Regions from separate parts of the Vreelandella arctica genome, predicted to be linked through region 2. Evidence: predicted binding sites of a transcription regulator. Region 2 holds the regulator's gene; each other region holds the start of a gene.
What was found. Region 2 encodes sigma-54, which starts transcription at its own class of promoters, with help from an activator protein. Its sites were predicted from a motif close to TGGCACNNNNNTTGCTNT; they were not measured.

Region 1: the regulator sigma-54 is predicted to act here: its motif matches at 1,957-1,974, upstream of V8L70_RS05780 (dimethylamine monooxygenase subunit DmmA family protein).
Region 3: the regulator sigma-54 is predicted to act here: its motif matches at 2,263-2,280, upstream of urtA (urea ABC transporter substrate-binding protein).

What each region holds. Positions count from the first base shown of each region.
Region 1 covers NZ_JBANSN010000005.1:15,202-19,405, forward strand. The annotation lists gene V8L70_RS05770 (FadR/GntR family transcriptional regulator) at 1-141, opposite strand, end outside; gene V8L70_RS05775 (gamma-aminobutyraldehyde dehydrogenase) at 397-1,821, shown strand; gene V8L70_RS05780 (dimethylamine monooxygenase subunit DmmA family protein) at 2,054-2,659, shown strand; gene V8L70_RS05785 (PDR/VanB family oxidoreductase) at 2,656-3,624, shown strand; gene V8L70_RS05790 (heme-dependent oxidative N-demethylase family protein) at 3,754-4,204, shown strand, end outside.
Region 2 covers NZ_JBANSN010000008.1:179,439-183,642, reverse strand. The annotation lists gene rapZ (RNase adapter RapZ) at 1-282, opposite strand, end outside; gene V8L70_RS09960 (PTS sugar transporter subunit IIA) at 394-864, opposite strand; gene hpf (ribosome hibernation-promoting factor, HPF/YfiA family) at 869-1,177, opposite strand; gene V8L70_RS09950 (RNA polymerase factor sigma-54) at 1,276-2,691, opposite strand; gene lptB (LPS export ABC transporter ATP-binding protein) at 2,856-3,605, opposite strand; gene lptA (lipopolysaccharide transport periplasmic protein LptA) at 3,617-4,126, opposite strand; gene lptC (LPS export ABC transporter periplasmic protein LptC) at 4,138-4,204, opposite strand, start outside.
Region 3 covers NZ_JBANSN010000009.1:149,586-153,789, reverse strand. The annotation lists gene urtB (urea ABC transporter permease subunit UrtB) at 1-708, opposite strand, end outside; gene urtA (urea ABC transporter substrate-binding protein) at 801-2,162, opposite strand; gene V8L70_RS10815 (tripartite tricarboxylate transporter permease) at 2,592-4,121, opposite strand; gene V8L70_RS10810 (tripartite tricarboxylate transporter TctB family protein) at 4,121-4,204, opposite strand, start outside.

The DNA.
Region 1 (4,204 bases), on a different contig from region 2:
CGATTCACTAGGGAGCTGCTGCCCTTCGGCAAATAAGCCGAGCTCAATGGCTTCAACAAGTCTTCGCGTCACCTCATCAGTCCGTCCTTCCTGGCGCAACCTGATAAACGCGGTATTGCGGGTAATATCCTGCGCGGTCATTTCCTCTTCCTATTGAAGCATTTCTAAGGCTTATCTAAGGCTTTGGTCAAAAAACCTAGTTTATTATCTTATAGGAAAACATTGGCTATCAATCCATCCATCTCATTGCCTTTTTCTATCTAAAATTTTCATTGACAGGACAGTTGTAAAATGTAAAAAAATTAAGATATAGTTTTAAATGATTTAGTTTTGCGGTCACTGGTGTGCTATCAACCACCAGCTGTCCTTCTGGCAATAATAACCTAGGAATGCATCATGCAAACCCAAATGCTGATTAACGGGCAGTTAGTAGAAGGGCTGGGCAGTCCGTACGCTGTGTACAATCCTTCAGAGGGTACAGTGTTGGTGAAAATCCCTGAGGCTAGCAAAGAGCAGGTTGACGCTGCTGTAATCGCAGCGGATCAAGCTTTCGAAAGCTGGTCGCAGACGCCACCCAAGGATCGCGCCCGATTGCTACTAACGTTAGCAGAACGTATAGAAGCTAAGGCGGAGAGCTTGGCGCGTTTAGAGTCCCAGAACTGCGGCAAACCTTTCCAAGCAACCCTTGACGATGAGATCCCAGCTATCGCCGATGTGTTCCGCTACTTCGCTGGTGCTAGTCGTTGCTTGACGGGCTCTGCTGGTGGTGAGTACCTGCCAGGGCACACCTCAATGATCCGTCGCGATCCGCTTGGAGTAGTCGCATCTATCGCGCCTTGGAATTACCCATTAATGATGCTCGCTTGGAAACTAGCCCCCGCCCTAGCTGCTGGTAACTGCGTAGTGCTCAAACCATCCGAGCAAACCCCGCTAACTGCTTTGGAACTGGCGCGGCTCATGGTCGACCTCTTTCCTGCCGGTGTAGTAAACATTCTTTCTGGATGCGGCCCTAGTGTAGGAGAGCCGCTAGTTAATCATCCCAAGGTGCGCATGGTCTCATTGACTGGCTCTATCGCTACCGGGTCAAAGATCATTGCCAGTACAGCCAGCAGCGTGAAGCGTACCCACATGGAGCTGGGTGGAAAAGCCCCTGTACTGATCTTCGATGACGCCGACATAGATGACGCCGTCGAAGGTATCCGTGCTTTCGGTTTCTACAATGCCGGCCAGGACTGCACTGCGGCTTGCCGCCTGTACGTTCAAGATGGCGTTTACGACGCTTTCGTCAGCAAGCTCGGTGAGGCAGTGGCCACTCTGCGCCATGGTCTGCAGGATGATCCCGAGACTGAATTGGGCCCACTGATTACCTTTGATCATCTACAGCGTGTAGAAGGCTTTGTCGAACGCGCTAAAGCCTTGCCTCACATCCGTGTAGTGACTGGCGGTAAGCGAGTCGAGGGAGCAGGCTTCTTTTTCGAGCCGACTGTGCTAGCTGATGCTCGCCAGGAAGATGAAATTGTACAGCGTGAAGTATTCGGACCCGTCGTCAGCATAACGCGCTTCAGCGATGAAGCGCAGGCCTTGGCCTACGCCAACGACTCGGATTACGGTTTAGCCTCTTCAATATGGACCAAGGATATTGGCCGTGCCAACCGTTTGGCCTCGAGGCTGCAGTACGGCTGTACGTGGGTCAACACTCACTTCATGTTAGTGAGTGAAATGCCGCACGGCGGTATGAAGCAGTCCGGCTTTGGCAAAGACATGTCGATGTACGGATTGGAAGATTACACCTGCGTACGTCATGTGATGTTTAAGCACTGAAATGGTGCGTCTGGCACCAATTAGGTGCGAACCTTACTCTTTTATGTTCACTTACTTAATCAAATAAAAGTCTCCGGCTTGTTAAAAACGCATTAAAGTGGTCATAAAATAAAACATATAAACTCATATGTAATATGTCACGAATTATGCTTTTTATCTTGCAGCAGTTTGAGAACCGAACTTCATTGTTGCCGCAACACTTATGCGGTAACGGCTTAAGAGGTATATCACGATGCTTATTACCGGTATCAAAAGCCGTCCGGTCTATGACCGTCTGAGCCCAATGTCCAGTGGTACGAGCCACCTGATCGCAGGTCAAGGCAGCGGTGGTGAGGCAATGCTGCGACTGTACGCAGAAATGTCGCCCACACAACGCCAACAAAGCACCTTTTTCTACTCTACGGAGACATTCTCGGGTCATAGCCATTTGCAAGCACTGCAAGAGACAGAAACTAACGGCCTTGAAGTTTTCGCCAGCAACCAAGCGTTGATGGAAGCCCTGGCGCAGAAACTGAATGAGGCTCATATGGGCACCCGACTCTACTTAAGCGGTTCGGAGAGCTTCATAGGCACTGCTATGCAAGCGGCCAATGCCGTCGACCTGACCCCCGATGAAGTTTTGCGTGAGCACAGCGGTACTCTTGTGCGAAGAGTTTGGTGCGTCCACTGCGATACCTATACCGAAAACGTGACTTATCGGGTGTTCACTTGCCCCGGCTGTCAGTTTGATCTTGTGGTACGCGATCACTATTCACGAAGGCTAGCCGCTTTCCAAGGCGTTAAGGCTGACGGTGAAGTCCCGGGCGAACTACCAGATTCAGAGGAGCTTGATACATGAATAATCAAAACGGCACTATAAGTGTCCGCGTTACCCGCATTGAGTGTCTCACGCCTGAGATTAAGCGCTTTACCCTTATCGATCCTGACGATAAGCATTTGCCAGCCTTTTCCGGCGGTAGCCATGTGGTCGTGGTTCTCCAGGATGGTGACAAGACTTATCGCAACGCTTACTCATTAATGAATTCACCCTACGATTCCAGTGCCTATCAAATCGCCGTGCGCCGGGCACCTGAAAGCCGAGGTGGCTCTCAGTGGCTGCACGACAAAGTTTGTGAAGGCGACTTGTTGGAAATCATGCACCCGGCAAACCTATTCCCGCTGGCCAAGCATGCTCGACATCACCTATTCATTGCGGGTGGCGTTGGGATTACCCCGGTGTATTCGCAGTTGGAAGAGCTGCAACTTAAGCAGGCTTCCTTTGAACTGCATTTGGCTGTAAGAGGCCCGGAGCACTCAGCTCTTGGCCTGGAGCTGCAGGCTCGATATGGCAAGCGTGTCCATCTTTATATTCAGGGGCAGGATGGGCCCATGGATATACATGACCTCCTTGCCGAGCGCCCGCTGGGTAGTCACGTCTATGTATGCGGCCCAGATGGCATGATAGAGCAAACCATTGAAAGGGCTCATGACTTGGGCTGGACTAACAGCCACATCCACTTCGAACGCTTCGTCGAGCAAGGGTCTACTGGACAACCCTTCAGCGTCACCCTCGCGCGACAGGGGGTGACCATCGAAGTGCCTTCCGAACAATCACTGCTCGAGGCTGCAGAACAGGCCGGCTACAAATTGCCTTACCTGTGCCGTGGTGGTGCCTGTGGTTATTGCGAAGCCAATGTGCTGGAAATCGAAGGCGAACTGGATCACCGCGACGACTGGCTCAGCGAGGAAGACAAACTCAGCAAGCGTAAGTTTATGCCTTGCGTATCTCGGGCTAATTGTAGCCGTCTGGTCGTAGACCTCTAACAGGAGAAAAACAAGATGACTGTATTCAAGCCGATCGAGACCTATGCCGATCAAGCCTCGAACCATACTTACAAGAATAGCCGCGAGGCGGTTCTGCGCTTGCCCTTTCCATATCCAGAAGATCAGTATATGTACTCGATGAACGTCGAGCCCCATGTCCCTTCCGGCACTGGTGCACTCCGAGCTCAATTCGACATTGACGAACATTACATCTCGGAATGCCACCACCGTGCACAGACACTTGATGCTCAGCCGGGCGTCCACTACTCAGCTCTGCCACACATGATGGAGGCTCAGTGGGATTTGCTTGAGCTATTAATGGAATCGTATTCGCGCGATTTCCCGGAGCATTTCACTCTGGAGAAGAGCGGTAGCCAATGGCACTGGATCAATCGTCCTCTGAATATTGATGATACTTTCACCTTCGGGGACACAAGTACCCTGCCTATGGATCCTATGGAATACATCACCCGCCAAGCTCAAGGCGAGTTCATTCTCCTTGAAGAGCGTGACGAAACTTTAGTCATGGGGGCTGGCATGGCCACGCAGCGAGCGGATTATTCACTGCGTTTCAATTTAG
Region 2 (4,204 bases):
GATGCGGGCATCGGTGGTCAGGTAAATAACTTGAAAATCAATCTTACGCTGGCACAGTTCCTCTAATAACGTGGGCAGACGTTCCAGTGCGCCAGGTAAGTTACGCGCATCAATACTGACCGCCAAATGAGCGCGGTCGCCCTGATCGCGTAATTGATCCACCAACGACCCGAGCAGCATGGCGGGCAGGTTATCAATGGCGTAGTAGCCAAGATCCTCCAGCGCTTGTAAGGCGATAGATTTACCTGACCCGGAGCGGCCGCTAATGATCACCAGTTGCATAGAGTCTCGCTTTGCTTAGATCAAGCTGCATTGGGGGTGGTGGGCGAAGCATCAACTTAGCGTGTAAAATACCATTAGTTGGCTTTCACAACTTAAATTGGCGTTAACGACTTAGGACGTTGAATGCTCACGCATTTTGGCGGTAATAAGCTCAAGCAGCTCGCGCTGACTGCCTGCCTTGCGCAGCTGGTGGCGAGTATCCGCATCATTCATGATGGTCGCTACCTGGCCGAGTAGGGATAGGTGCGTGTCGTCTGCCTCTTCGGGTACAAGTAGGACAAACACCAGATCAACTGGGTCGCCATCAATGGCGTCGAAATCAATCGCTTCTGACAGTTTTAAAAAACCAGCGATAGGCGCCGAACAGTGCGGGCTGCGTGCGTGTGGGATAGCCACGCCATTGCCGATACCGGTGCTGCCTAAGCGTTCTCGACCGATTAACCGGCTAAACACTTCTTGGCTGTCCAGGCTGGGCGTATTTTGTGCGATAAAGGTGCTGAAAAATTCCAGCACCCTTTTTTTGCTGCCCCCGGGCACGTCGAACAGAACGCGTTCCGGGGGGAGTATGGTTTCCAACGTCATTGAATTAACGCACACCTGCGCCTTGGGCGCGGGCTTGTGCTTTTTCCTTATGTTTAACGAGTTGTCGATCGATTTTATCCGCTAGGGCGTCGATAGCGGCGTACATATCACTGTCGAGGGCTTCCGCATGTAAATCAGCACCTGCGGCGTGCAGTGTGCAGGCGGCCTGTTGGCGCTCTTTCTCCACTGATAAGGTGACTTGCACCGTGGTTATGTTGTCGTAATGGCGCTCTACACGTTCAAGCTTTTCGTTGACATAGTCACGCAAGGCGTCAGTCAGATCTACGTGATGACCAGTGATATTTACTTGCATTGACGTACTCCTTATCCATCGGACTGTACTTCGATTGTAACCCTTTTTGCCGCGTTGCAAAGCCCTTGTCGAGAGTTTCCCTTAATCGTTGACGAGTGCTAGCGAAGACGACGTCGTTCGCTGGACGAGAGGATGCCCATGGCTTCACGATATTTAGCCACTGTACGACGCGCTACTTGAATGCCGCCTTCATCCAGTAGCGTGACTAAGCGGCTGTCAGAAAGCGGTTTGCCCGGCGGTTCTTCCTGAATAAGTTTTTTGAGCCTGGCGCGAATAGCGGTGCTGGAGTGGCTGTCGCCATCTTGGCCGCTCACTTGGCTTGAGAAAAAGTATTTAAGTTCAAACACACCACGGGGCGTATGGATATATTTTTGCGTGGTGACCCGTGAAATCGTTGATTCGTGCATCTCCACGGCTTCTGCTATGTCAGCCAATATCAGCGGTTTCATGGCTTCTTCGCCGTGCTCTAAAAAGCCAATTTGCCGGGTGATAATTTCGCGACCCACGCGCAGCAGCGTATCGTTACGGCTGGAGAGGCTTTTGATTAGCCAGCGCGCTTCTTGGAGGTGCTCTTTAAGAAACTGGTTGTCCTGGCTTTTGTCCGCACGCTTTATCAAACTGGCATAATCGGGCTGAATGCGCAGCCGCGGCAAGGCTTCTGGGTTGAGCTCTAGGTGCCAGCCTTCGTGGTTATGGCGAACTACCAGGTCGGGCGTCACATAGCTGTCGGCGGTGTCACCGTAGGCGCTACCGGGGCGTGGGTCGAGGCTGCGTATCAGTTGAATGACATCGGTCAACTGCTCGTCGTCGAGCCCTAAGCGGCGCTTGAGTAGGCGTATGTCGTCTTTACCCAGCGCTTCAAGAAACTGGCGCACTAAGCGGCGAGCGGGGACGAGTAGCGGTGTGTCGTCCGGGAGGGCTGCGAGTTGCAGCATCAAACATTCGCGCAGATCGCGAGCAAAGATGCCGGTCGGTTCAAACTGCTGGAGTTTGAGCAGAATCGTTTCTACTTCGCGCTGGCTAAGCCCGTCAATTCCCTGGGCGCGTAGGCCTTCACGAATATCATTGAGCGGTTGGGTCAAGTAGCCGTTGGCATCCAGTGCGTCGATTAAGCTCTCTGCAACGAGCTGTTCACGAACACTGAAATCCGTCATGGCAAGCTGCCAAAGCAGGTGACCATGAAGGCTTTGTCCGGCGGCTTGGCGCTCAAAATCTGGGCCTTCACTGCTGTTGCCGCCCAGGCTGTTTGAATCTTGATAGGTATCTGACCAGTCGCTATCTACCGACAGTTCAGTGGGTATGCTCTCTGACCACTCCTCCTCTTTAGGCTCGCTGACAGCCTGTTCGCTGAATTCATCCTCTTGCTCAAGCATGGGATTGGCATCCAAGGCCTGCTGAATTTCTTGCCTCAGATCCAGCGTAGAGAGTTGTAATAGGGCAATCGCCTGCTGCAGCTGAGGAGTCATGGTCAGCTGTGTGCCAATACGCAGTTGTAGAGAAGCTTTCATGACCATCTGAGAACCACGCGTTAATCGGAAAGCTTCACCCTAGTGCGAGAGAGTATCGGTTGCAAGTGCAATAAACATGCCATTGGTAGTAAAGTTGTTGCAGAGCGCTATTTACAGAACCAAAAAATAGGTTTATGGGCAGGCAGTGATTGTAGGCGCCGCTGATCAGTTTAGAGGCGAAAATCAGCACCCAGATATACGTCTCTGACCTTCTGATTATCGAGAATGGCACTGGGTGAACCGCTGGCAATGATTTGCCCATCCCCAACGATATAGGCGATGTCGCAAATATCCAGGGTTTCACGTACGTTGTGGTCGGTAATCAGTACGCCAATATGGCGCTGCTTCAGCGCGCGAATGATGGTTTTGATCTCACCTACCGAGATGGGATCAACGCCTGCAAAAGGCTCATCGAGCAAAATAAAGGCGGGCTCAGTGGCTAGCGAGCGGGCTATTTCTACACGCCGACGCTCGCCACCCGAAAGGCTCATCCCCAGGTTGTCGCGAATATGGGTAATGTGGAAGTCTTCGAGTAGCGCTTCAAGGCGCTGTTCGCGGTCGCTACGGTTAAGCTCTTTACGGGTCTCGAGTATCGCCATAATATTATCGGCAACCGAGAGCTTGCGAAAAATAGACGCCTCTTGAGGTAGGTAGCCAATCCCTGCCGCTGCACGTTCGTGCATGGGGGCGCGGGTTAAATCCACATCGTCGATACCCACTTTGCCCGCGTCGGATTTGACTAGCCCGACAATCATATAGAACGAGGTGGTTTTACCCGCGCCGTTGGGGCCCAGTAGGCCGACAATGCTGCCTTGGCAGATCTCCAAATTGATGTCTTTAACCACTCGGCGGCGTTTGTAGCTTTTAGCCAAATGGTGGGCATAGAGGGTTTTGATCGGCGCGGTGTCAGCAGTTGCCACAGCTTTGCTCCCTATTGTTCAGGCTGAAGGGTCATACGTATGCGCTGGGGCTCGCTGCCGTCAACGTCAGAGCGTGCTTGAATCACTTCACGGTCAATAAAATACTCAAGGCGCCCGCCGGTGAACGTGTCTTCTAGCTGGATCAGCTCGGCTTGGTCAATCAGCTCTACGCGGCGCTCAGCGACGTGATAAATAATCCGTCGAGCCCAGCCTTCAGTGGGACCATCTTGGCCCTCCACTTGATGACGCAGGTAGGCGCGTTCACCGGTGGATGTCGCTTTCGATAGTTCGCCAGCCTCGTTGCGTTCGATCTCAACACGCTCGCCTCGCAACTGCATTTCGCCTTGGCGAATATCTACATCCCCGGTGTAAACGGCGGTGCCGGCCCGCTGGTCGAGATCTAAACGGTCAGCTTCCACTTCTACAGGGGCTTGTTGTGACGTTTGGGCCAGTGCCGATAACGGCATCGTGAGGGCAAAAAGAGTGGTGGAGAAAAGGGCTGTATAAATAATGGCTTTCATGGCGGCTCCTCTTAAGGTTGCGTGGCCGGGGGGTGTGTGCCGCGCACATTATCATTTAGGCGGACCTGGCTGGTGTTA
Region 3 (4,204 bases), on a different contig from region 2:
GCCCGCCAGGGAAGCGGCAGCGGCATTGGCGACAACGGGATCATCGCTATTGGCTGCCCGGCTCAACGCCACGCGAGAGCGGGGGTGAAGACTGCCGTCCAGCGCTTCAACCCCAGCCATTTCACCCGCTTCAGCGCGGTAGATCGCCACGGCCTGAGTTAGCCGGTAGCGCACCTGCTCGTCCTCTTCCTGTTCGATCAAGTCGTCGAGGGTGGGCACCAGCTCACCATCTACTTCACCTAACAGCCGCTCGGCCGAGGTACGGCGGCGCTCCACATTAGGCGAGTAGAGGTCAACGACCGCGATGGCACTGCGCAGTTGATTGCGCAGGTTGTTGTTGATGCCGATACGCTCCAGATCACGACGGGACATCTCGCCCAGCGCTTCGCCGGTCAGTACATCGGCCACCGGCCAGTCGCGGCCGCGGTTTTCCAATACCAGGACAAAGCGGCCGTCTTCGGTGCGCTGTAAGCGGCCATCCAGTAAGGCCTGCAGCCAGTCTCGTGCGCGCTCATCGTCGCTTTGCAAAATCGCGGTAATGGCTTCGCCTTTGGCGGTGTAGGACTCAACGTCCAGTGCTTCTAAAAGCTCAATTGCAGCACTGTCGTTGTCAGCGCTGCTGGCGGCGTCTGTTGATTGTGCCTGCGCGGTAAGGGTGACACCCAACAGCAGGAAGCAGAGCAACGCCAAGGAAAGGAAACGCCTCATGGGGTTCTTCCTTTGGTTATCTAAGAGGGAAAGATAGCGTGCTCCTTGCCGCGCCAACTATTAAAATCACGGCGCGGCAAGGGGGTTATGTTTTACTCAGCGAGTGCCGCTTCGGCTTCTTCTGCTGCGGTGCTGCCACCGCACGAGCCGTTCACGACGTTAAAGTTGCCGCACTCCATCGGCTTGCGCCAATCGGCAATCAGGTCACGCGAGCCAGGCAGGTAGTCCGACCAGGCATCGCCTGCCACGGTAGAGGGCGTCTGCCACACGATGTCGAACTGGCCGTTGTCCTGAATCTCACCGATCAGCACCGGCTTGGTGATGTGGTGGTTGGGCATCATCGCCGCATAGCCGCCGGAGAGGTTAGGCACGGTCACACCGATAATGGCGTCTTTAACGGTATCGACGTCCGTGGTGCCCGCTTTGCGAACCGCTTCGGCCCACATGTTGAAACCAATGTAGTGTGCTTCCATCGGGTCGTTGGTCACCGCCATATCGTCGCCGGTGTACTCAATCCAGGCATCGATAAAGTCGTAGTTGTCATCGTTATCGACGCTCATGAAGTAGTTCCATGCCGCCAGGTGGCCCACCAGCGGCCCGGTATCGATACCGGTAAGCTCCTGCTCACCTACCGAGAAGGCGATGACCGGAATATCGGCAGCGTCGATGCCCTGGTTGGAAAGCTCGGTGTAAAACGGTACGTTGGCGTCGCCGTTCACTGTCGAGATCACCGCAGTCGGCTTGCCCTCTTCACCGAAACGGCGAATTTCGGCCACGATGTTCTGCCAATCGGAATGACCGAAAGGCGTGTAGTTGACCATGATGTCCTCATCCGCGATGCCGTGTTCATCCTTGAGGAACGCTTCGAGGATACGGTTGGTGGTGCGCGGGTAGACATAGTCGGTACCGACCAGCGCAAAGCGCTCAATACCCACTTCATTGATCAAATACTCAACCGCAGGAATCGCCTGCTGGTTAGGTGCCGCGCCGGTGTAAAAGACGTTTTCTGACGACTCTTCGCCTTCATACTGCACCGGGTAGAACAGCAAACCGTTAAGTTCCTCTACGACGGGTAGTACCGATTTACGCGAAACCGACGTCCAGTTGCCGAAAATCACGTCCACTTCTTCCTGGTCTAGTAGCTCCCGGGCACGTTCGGCAAACAGCGGCCAGTTGGACGCTGGGTCAACCACCACGGCTTCTAACTGACGGCCCAGCAAACCACCGGCTTCGTTCTGCTGCTCAATAAGCATTTCGACTGTGTCTTTAAGGACAGTTTCGCTAATCGCCATGGTGCCGGAGAGGGAGTGCAGGATACCGACTTTAATCGGGTCATCGTCTTGAGCGATGGCCTGGGTGCTGGCACCCATGATGGCGGCGGTGAATAAAGCGGTCGCGAAACGGCCACTTGAAAGGAATCGTTGCGGGTGTGTCGAGCGTTTGAGAGTGTTCATTGTTAATCTCCTTGCACCCCTTATGATTGGGGCTTGATGGTTGGCTTCGCACTTGGGGTTGTTGTGTTAGCTCCCCCAATACGTCCACTAGCCATTAATACTTGCAAGGGATGCGCCAGATTGGCACAACGTTCACTTATACTTAACTAATCAGCCACTTAGATATCTTAAAATATTCCTAATTATCATCAAACGCACCAATATGAAGCGCAAAGTTGTTGTTGAAGCACCTTAACAATGCACCAATAAGAAACACTGCACCAACTCGGTACTTAGACTAGTCATATACAATTTAGAAACTTAATACTTACTCTTTAGTTACAAAAAACAGTAGAAAAAGAGCCTGTCCATCTTTCAGAGGTAATACTAATAAAAACGGGGCGCCGACTTTCGTCGGCGCCCCGTTGCTCAAGATGACTTCTCTAAGTATTAATCGCTTTCAGGCGAGCCTGACGTAGGCGTTGCCCCCTTCATCCCTCGACGCAGGAGAGGTCCCACAATATAAGGCAAGATCAAGCCCAATCCAGCAAAGACCCAAAGGCCGATAGCCAGACCGCTATCCCAAAGAATCATCCAGTCACCGTCGGAGATATCCATGGCATGGCGCAGGTTCTTCTCCATCTCAGGCCCCAGCAACAAGCCAAGAATCACTGGCACCAGCGGAATCTCAAGCTTGCGCAGGACATAACCACCCACCCCAAAGGCCACCATGAAGTAGAGGTCAAAGATGGTGTTACTGATCGAGTAGATACCCACGAAGGCAATCATCGTGACGATCGGCAGCAAGTACATCGGCGGCACGGACAGCAGCTTGACGAAGATGCCCACCAACGGAATGTTAAGGATCAGCAGCAAAAAGTTACCGATCAATAGCGCTGCGATCACGCCCCAGACGATGTCGGCATTCTGGGTGAACATCAATGGCCCAGGGGTGATATTGAGCGAAATCAACAACGCTAAGAGTACTGCGGTAGTACCACTACCCGGCACACCCAGGGTTAGCATGGGAACCAAAGCACCGCTCGAAGCGGCGTTGTTGCCAGCTTCGGGAGCAGCCACACCACGCGGGTCGCCTTGTCCAAAATAGCCTTTCTTACCCAACACACGTTTTTCAAGGGTATAGCTGATGAAGCTACCCAACGAAGCACCGGCGCCCGGTAGCACACCGGCAACAAACCCCAGCACCCCGCCACGGAAACTGGTGGGTAGAATTTCGCGGATATCTTTCCATGAGAGCGAAAGTTTGTTGACCTTCATCTTCTCCTTACCACCGCCTGCGCGCTCCTCAATAAAGAACAGCAGTTCGGAAATGGCAAACAGACCGACGATAGCAATGATGAAGTCCACGCCTTCAAAAAGTTCGAGCACCCCGAAGGTGTAGCGCTGCACGCCGGTATTGTCGATACCCACCGTGGCGATCATTAGGCCAATACTGGCGGCGACTACCGTTTTGATAGGGTTTTTGCCGGTGATGCCGCCTAAGGTAGCGAACGCCAGCAGGAAGAGCGCGAAATATTCTGCCGGACCGAACGTCAGGGCGAAATTAGCCAGCAGTGGCGCCAGCAGAATCAAACCAATAGTGGCGATTAGACTACCGATAAAGGAGGCTACGGCAGAGATTGCCAGTGCCTCGGAAGCCTTGCCCTTCTGGGCCATAGGATACCCGTCAAGGCAGGTCATCATGGCCGGTTCATCGCCGGGAATATTCAACAGAATCGATGAAATACGCCCACCGTACATGGCACCCGCATACACGGAGGTCAGCATAATCAGGGCAGTTTCTGGTGCGAGCCCCAAACTGAACGCTAGCGGAATCAGGATGGCCACACCATTGGCTGGGCCTAATCCCGGCAAGGCGCCGATCAAGGTGCCTAGAAAAGCACCCAGCAAGGCGAACATTAGGTTATGGGGCTGCAGAGCAACGCCAAAACCATCCATCAAATAACCTAGAGTTTCCATTAGTTCATCTCCAGGAATGACAACAGACCCAGCGGCAAGGCGAGATCAAGTGCAAAACTGAACAGGAAGTACACTACCACTGC